2 regions of the Streptomyces sp. TLI_053 genome follow, and region 1 is predicted to be linked to the other one. Evidence: riboswitches for the same ligand, from Rfam matches in the RefSeq annotation. Region 1 holds a riboswitch; the other holds the start of a gene.
The links. Region 1 has a riboswitch for S-adenosylmethionine ahead of BLU95_RS27490 (aminotransferase class V-fold PLP-dependent enzyme). Riboswitches for the same ligand answer to the same signal wherever they lie in the genome.
Positions count from the first base shown of each region.

Region 1 (3,621 bases):
GCTGGCCGCCTGGAGCCGGGCCGACGCGGCGATCTCCCAGCCGGTGGACCCGGTGGCGCTGGCGGAGGCCGCCGCCACGCTGCTGCGGGCCAGGCTGGCCAAGCGGGCGCCCGCCGTCCGCTAGGGGCAGGTCCCCGGCCCGTGTTCCGTCCGGCGTTCCACCCGGCGTTCGGTCCGGCGTCTCACTGCGAGAGAAGAAGGGTGAACGGCGGAGCCCCGGCGGGCCGCCGCTCGATAGGCTGACTCCGTCCCTACGTCCTTCCCCGGGTAGCCGGGGCAGCGAGAGCCGGAGTCAGCCATGGTGAACGTGCAGCCTGCGAACGGTGGGAGCGACCCCGCGCAGGTGGTCCGCTCCTGGCCGGACATCCTGTCGGCGCTGCTGAGGGGAGAGGACCTCGACCGCTCGGCCACCGCGTGGGCGATGGACCGGATCATGAGCGGCGAGGCCTCCCCGGTGCAGGTGGCCGGGTTCATGGTGGCGCTGCGGGCCAAGGGCGAGACGGTCGAGGAGATCTCCGGACTCGTCGACTCGATGTACGCGCACGCCGAGCCGCTGGACATCCCCGGCCCGGCGGTGGACATCGTCGGCACCGGCGGCGACCGGGCCAAGACCGTCAACATCTCCACCATGTCGGCGATCGTCGCCGCCGCGGCCGGTGCCAAGGTGGTCAAGCACGGCAACCGGGCCGCCTCCTCCTCGAGCGGTTCCTCGGACGTGCTGGAGAAGCTGGGCATCAGCCTGGACCTCCGGCCGCGCCGGGTCGCCGAGATCGCCGAGGAGGTCGGGCTCACCTTCTGCTTCGCCGCGACCTTCCACCCCTCGATGCGGCACGCCGCGCCGGCCCGGCGCGACCTCGGGGTGCCCACCGCCTTCAACATCCTGGGGCCGCTGACCAACCCGGCCCGGGTGACGGCGCACGCGATCGGCTGCTTCGACACCCGGCTGGCGGCGCTGATCGCCGGGGTGCTCGCCCGGCGCGGTGCCACCGCGCTGGTCTTCCGGGGCGACGACGGACTGGACGAGCTGACCATCACCACCACCTCGCGGGTGTGGGTGGTCCGCGACGGCGCCGTGACCGAGACCGTCTTCGACCCGCGCGAGGTCGGCATCGAGCCGGTCGGCATCGAGGCGCTGCGCGGCGCGGACCCGGCGTACAACGCGGAGGTCGCGCGCCGGATGCTCGCCGGGGAGCACGGTCCGGTGCGGGACGCGGTGCTGCTGAACGCGGCGGCCGCGCTGGTGGCGCTGGACCTCACCGACGCGCCGCTCGCCGAGCAGCTGGGCGCGGCCATGCGGCGTACCGCGGCGGCCGTCGACTCGGGTGCCGCGCGGGACCTGCTGAAGCACTGGTCCGAGGCCACCGCCCGGGTGTGACAGGGCCGTTGGGGGCCCATCGGGAATCCTCCCGGTGGGCCCCGACGTGTGTCCGGGATGTGGACCGCTGTTTGACCGAGGGGTGGAGCCGACCTAGAGTCTTGGCCAGGTCATGAGCGACAGCGACAAGCCCCAGCTTGCTGTCCGGCAACCCTCCGTCCGTGGCGGGGTGCCCTGGGTGAGGACCGGGCCGTGCGGCGAGCCGTCCGCGTGGCAAGCGCGGACACCCGGATCATCACGCACTCCCGGGGTCCCTGACCCGTAGACGGAGTGCATCCCCATGTCTCTCGCCACCGATCTCAGCACCCCCCTCGCCGTGCTCGGCCACGACGTCGAGGTCCCGCTCGCCAACGGCGACAAGGTCGCCTACGCCGCGCTCGACTACGCCGCCAGCGCCCCGGCGCTCCAGCGGGTCTGGGACGAGGTCGCCGCCTACGCCCCGTACTACGGCAGCGTGCACCGCGGCGCCGGCTACCTGTCCCAGCTCTCCACCGACCTGTTCGAGCAGAGCCGCCGGACCGTCGCCGAGTTCCTGGACCTGCGCGAGGGCGACCAGGTGGTCTTCACCCGCGCCACCACCGACTCGCTCAACCTGCTGGCCGGCGCCGTCCCGGCCGGGACCCAGGTGTTCGCCTTCGAGACCGAGCACCACGCCTCGCTGCTGCCGTGGGCGCACGCCGGTCTGACCGTCACCTGTCTGCGCGCCCCCCGCTCGCACGCCGAGGCGGTCGCCGCGTTCGACGCCGCGCTCGCCGGTGCGCCCGAGGGCCCGAAGCTGCTCTGCGTCACCGGTGCCTCGAACGTCACCGGCGAGCTCTGGCCGGTCGCCGAGCTGACCCGGACCGCCCACCGGTACGGCGCCCGGGTGGTGCTGGACGCCGCGCAGCTGGCCCCGCACCACCGGGTCTCGGTGCGCGAGCTGGGGGTCGACTGGATCGCCTTCTCCGGCCACAAGCTGTACGCGCCGTTCGGCGCCGGGGTGCTGGCCGGCCGGGCCGACTGGCTGGACGAGGCCGAGCCCTACCTGGCCGGCGGCGGCGCCACCCGTACCGTGGCCCGGGAGACCGACGGCTCGGTGGCCGTGCAGTGGCACACCGGCCCGGCCCGGCACGAGGCGGGCTCCCCGAACGTCATCGGCGTGTACGCGATCGCGGCCGCCTGCCGGGCGCTCACCGAGGCCGGGTTCGACGCGCTGGAGGCGCGCGAGCGGGTGCTGGTGGCCCGGCTGAAGGCCGGTCTGGCGGAGATCCCCGAGGTCAGGGTGCTGAACCTGTTCGGTGCCGACGCCGACCGGGTGGGCGTGCTGTCCTTCGTCGTCCGGGGCTGGAACAGCTCGCACTTCTCGGCCGCGCTGTCCGCCGAGTACGGCATCGGCGTGCGGGACGGTCTGTTCTGCGCCCACCCGCTGGTGCGCACGCTGCTCGGCGACGAGGAGGCCGCGCCCTCCGAGTGCGGCGCGCCGGAGGCTTCACTGCCGGGCGAGCGCAGCCTGAACGCGATCCGGGTGAGCTTCGGCGCCGGCACCCCGGACGAGCACGTGGACCGGTTCCTGACCGCCGTCCGCGAGCTGGTCACGGACGGCGCGGCGTGGAGCTACCGGAACGAGGGCGGCCGCTGCGTCGCGGACACCCGCCGGGAGGGCTGAGGCCCCGTCGGGGAGCGGGCCCGCGGTCGGCCGCTACTCCTCCAGGCCGATCGCGAACGCGGCCTCCAGGTCGTGCTGGGAGTAGGTGCGGAAGGCGATCTGGGTCTCGGTGTGCGCCACGCCCGGGACCTTGTTCAGCCGGCCGGGGATCACCTCGGCGAGGTCGTCGTGCCGGCGCACCCGCACCATCGCGACCAGGTCGTAGCCGCCGGTCACCGAGTAGACCTCGCTGACGCCCTCGATGGCGGCGATCGCCTCGGCGATCTCCGGGATGCGGTCGACGCTGGTCTTGATCAGGACGATGGCGGTGATCACGGTGGCGTACTCCTTTGTGAGGTGCCGCCAGGGTAGCGGGCGTCGGTCACGGCGTCGCGGGGGCGGGGGCGGCCCGGGCGGGTGGGGCGGCGGAGGGTCCGGCGGGGGCGGGTGCGGCGCTCGGCCAGGGTGCAGGCGTAGAGGAAGCCCGCCACGAAGCCGATCACGTGCACCAGGTACGCCACCCCCGGTCCGGCGGAGTGCACCGACCACCACTGGAGCGCGAACCAGAGGCCCAGGACCAGCCAGGCCGGGAACCGCAGCGGCAGGAAGAGCAGCAGCGGGA
Region 1 is NZ_LT629775.1:6,623,770-6,627,390, forward strand. Features, by position in the region: gene BLU95_RS27480 (hypothetical protein) at 1-124, shown strand, start outside; gene trpD (anthranilate phosphoribosyltransferase) at 299-1,375, shown strand; SAM riboswitch class IV at 1,484-1,601, shown strand; gene BLU95_RS27490 (aminotransferase class V-fold PLP-dependent enzyme) at 1,656-3,020, shown strand; gene BLU95_RS27495 (Lrp/AsnC ligand binding domain-containing protein) at 3,054-3,335, opposite strand; gene BLU95_RS27500 (rhomboid family intramembrane serine protease) at 3,332-3,621, opposite strand, start outside.

Region 2 (3,621 bases), 1.3 Mb from region 1:
GCTCCGGGACGAGCGACAGGTGGTAGTCCTGCACCAGGACGGCGGCCCCGGGGGCGGCCTCGGCGGCGAGGGCCTCGGCGAAGGCCGTGTTGTACGCGGTGTAGGCCGCCCACTCGGTGCGGAAGCCGGCGTCGAAGGCGGGGGCGGTCGGGGTGTCCCAGAGCAGGTGGTGGACGAACCAGAGGGTCGAGTTGGCGATGCCGTTGTAGGCGCGGGCGAAGGTCTCCGGGTCGATGTCCAGCATCCGGACGGCCTGGCCGCCGACGTCGTGGCCGGCCCGGTCGAGCCGGCCGTCCGGGGCCTCGCGGGCGGCCCGCCGGTCGGCGTCGGAGAGGGCGGCGCAGACCCAGACGGCGTCCGGGTCGTCGATCGCGGACAGCCCGGAGACGAGACCGCCGCCGCCTCTGCGGAGGGTCAGTGTGCCGTCGTCCGCGGTGCCGAAGGACACCGGCCCCCGGTTGGACGCCACCAGGACGGGAGCGGCGCCGGTCGGATTCGAACGCTCGGTCGTGAGATCACCCATGGTTGGTTCGTTGCCGGGGCTCCGGGGCGGCAAACCCGCGGGACGGGTCATCGGCGCCGGGTGGCGTACTCGGGCACGGTGTGCATCGGCGGCCGTTCGGTCGCGGTGACCGGGTGGGTGTGGGCGGTGAAGGCGCGGGTCAGCGGGTCGCGGGTGAACTGGGTGAGCAGTGGGCGGACCAGGTCGGCGGAGGCCTTCAGCCGGTGGGTGCGGTCCAGCCGCTCCAGCGCGGTGCGGTAGATGGTGGCCGCCATCCGGCCGAGTGCCTGGGCGTCCTGGTGCCGGTGGTGGCGGATGCCGACGTCCACCTGGGCGAGCGCGTCCGGTCCGGCCGTCTCCAGGGCGTCGACGAGCAGACCGAGCTCGACGCCGTAGCCGGTGGGGAAGGGCAGCCGTTCGAGCAGGGAGCGGCGGGCCGCGTACTCGCCGCCGAGCGGCTGGACGAAACCGGCGAGTTCCGGCCAGTGCAGATTGAGCAGCGGGCGGGCGACCAGTTCGGTGACCCGGCCGCCGCCCGCTGGCACCACCGCGCCGTCGGTCTCCAGCGGCCGGTCGTACATCGCCTTGACCAGCTGGATGTCCGGATCGGTGAGCAGTGGGCCGATGATGCCGGAGACCAGGGCGGGGTCGAACTCGCGCAGGTCGGCGTCCACGAAGCAGACGATCTCGCCGCGGGTGACCAGCAGCGAACGCCACAGCACCTCGCCCTTCCCGGGGGCGGCGGGCAGCCGGGGCAGGATGGCGTCCCGGTGGACGACGGTGGCACCAGCCTCGGCGGCGACCTCGGCGGTGGCGTCGACCGAGCCGGAGTCGATCACCACCACCTCGTCCACCAGCGGTAGTCGTTCCATCAGCTCCCGCCGGACGACCCGGACGATCTCGCCGACCGTGGCCTCCTCGTCCAGCGCGGGCAGGACGACGCTGACGGTGCCCGCCGCACCGAGGGCGCGCTTGGCGGCCGGGAGCGTGTGAACCGGTCGGTCGGCCGCGGTCCAGGAGCGCCGGCGCAGCCAGGACGCGGTCTCGGGGAGGAGCGCGGGGGTCGGTTCGGCGGGCACGGTGCTCTCCTCGACGGATGGGGTCCCGGCCGACGACCGGGGGCGGTTGGGACGGGTCATCTCGCGTGGCGGACGGTCCCGTTCGGGACCGACGCCTTCGGATACAGTCTTCGTACAGCGATCGGACCTTCGCACGCCGGGGTCGCCGCTGAGCAGAACCACAACTTCACAGAGCTCATCCAGAGGGACTGAGGGAACGGCCCGTTGACGTCCCGGCAACCTTCTCGCACGGTCGGCTTCGAGCCCCGGCGGGACAGGTGCCAATTCCGGCCTGTGGCGCGACCGCGTCACGGGGAAGATGAGGAGAGAGGCCTCCGCCCATCATGGCTATCGACACCGCCGCACCAGTCGCCGTCGACCTCGGCCCCGCCACCGCGCTGTCCTGTCGCGAGTGCGGCACCCGGTTCCCGCTCGGTCCCAGCTTCGCCTGTCTCGAGTGCTTCGGTCCGCTGGAGATCGCCTACGAGTTCGGCAGCGAGGGCGCCGAGGAGCTGCGCAAGCGGATCGAGGCCGGTCCGGCGTCGATCTGGCGCTACGCGCCGCTGCTGCCCGTGCCGGCCGACGTGGCGACCAAGCCGAACCTCAACCCGGGGTGGACCCCGCTGGTGAAGGCGGACAACCTGGGCCGCGAACTCGGCTTCACCGGGCAGCTGCACATCAAGGACGACTCCGGGAACCCGACCCACTCCTTCAAGGACCGCGTGGTGGCCTGCGCCATCGAGGCGGCCCGGGTGTTCGGCTACACCACGCTCTCCTGCTCGTCGACCGGCAACCTGGCCGGCGCGGTCGGCGCGGCGGCGGCCCGGGCGGGCTTCCGGTCCTGCGTGTTCATCCCGCACGACCTGGAGCAGGGCAAGGTCGTGATGGCCGGGGTGTACGGCGGCGAGCTGGTCGGCATCGAGGGCAACTACGACGACGTGAACCGCTTCTGCTCGGAGCTGATCGGCGACCCGGCCGGCGAGGGCTGGGGCTTCGTCAACGTCAATCTGCGGCCGTACTACGGCGAGGGCTCCAAGACGCTGGCCTTCGAGATCTGCGAGCAGCTCGGCTGGCGGCTGCCGGAGCAGATCGTGATCCCGATCGCCTCGGGCTCCCAGCTCACCAAGATCGACAAGGGGCTGCAGGAGCTGATCAGGCTGGGCCTGGTCGAGGACCGGCCGTACCGGATCTTCGGCGCCCAGGCGGCGGGCTGCTCGCCGGTCTCGGCGGCCTTCAAGGCCGGTCACGACGTGATCCGGCCGGTCAAGCCGGACACCATCGCCAAGTCGCTGGCGATCGGCAACCCGGCCGACGGCCCGTACGTGCTGGACATCGCCCGGCGCACCGGCGGCGCGGTGGAGGACGTCACCGACGAGGAGGTCGTGGCGGCGATCCGGCTGCTGGCGCGGACCGAGGGCATCTTCGCGGAGACCGCGGGCGGCGTGACCGTCGGCGTGCTGAAGAAGCTGGTCGAGACCGGGCAGCTGGACCCGTCGAAGGAGACCGTCGCGATCAACACCGGTGACGGGCTCAAGACCCTCGACGCGGTCGCCGAGTCCGGCATGACCGCCGTCATCCGGCCGACCCTGGACGCCTTCCGGGGCGCCGGCCTCGCTTCCGACTGACCCCTCCGCCCACCCAGCGCCCGTAGTAGCTAGGAGACCCCCATGAGCGCCAACGTCCGCATCCCGACCATCCTGCGCACCTACACCGGCGGCGTCAGCGAGGTGCCCGCCGAGGGCGCCACGCTGGCCGAGGTGATCGCCGACCTGGAGCGCAACCACGCCGGGATCGCCGCGCGGATCCTCGACGACACCGGCAAGCTGCGCCGTTTCGTCAATGTCTACGTGAACGACGACGACGTGCGGTTCGCCGAGGGCCTGGAAACGGGGATCAAGGACGGCGCGAACATTTCGATCATCCCGGCGGTCGCCGGCGGGTGATCCGCGGGCGGTCCGTTCCCCCCGGGGCGGGCGCGTCGCCGACGGCCGTCCGCGGCACGGAATTCCGTGCCGCGGACGGCCGTGCGCATTTTGGCGGGAATATCTTCGGTCCCGGGCG
Region 2 is NZ_LT629775.1:5,350,098-5,353,718, forward strand. Features, by position in the region: gene BLU95_RS21775 (alpha,alpha-trehalose-phosphate synthase (UDP-forming)) at 1-523, opposite strand, end outside; gene BLU95_RS21780 (glucosyl-3-phosphoglycerate synthase) at 571-1,581, opposite strand; SAM riboswitch class I at 1,754-1,886, shown strand; gene thrC (threonine synthase) at 1,905-3,185, shown strand; gene BLU95_RS21790 (MoaD/ThiS family protein) at 3,228-3,503, shown strand.
Region 2: another riboswitch for S-adenosylmethionine. It lies ahead of thrC (threonine synthase); the one in region 1 lies ahead of BLU95_RS27490 (aminotransferase class V-fold PLP-dependent enzyme).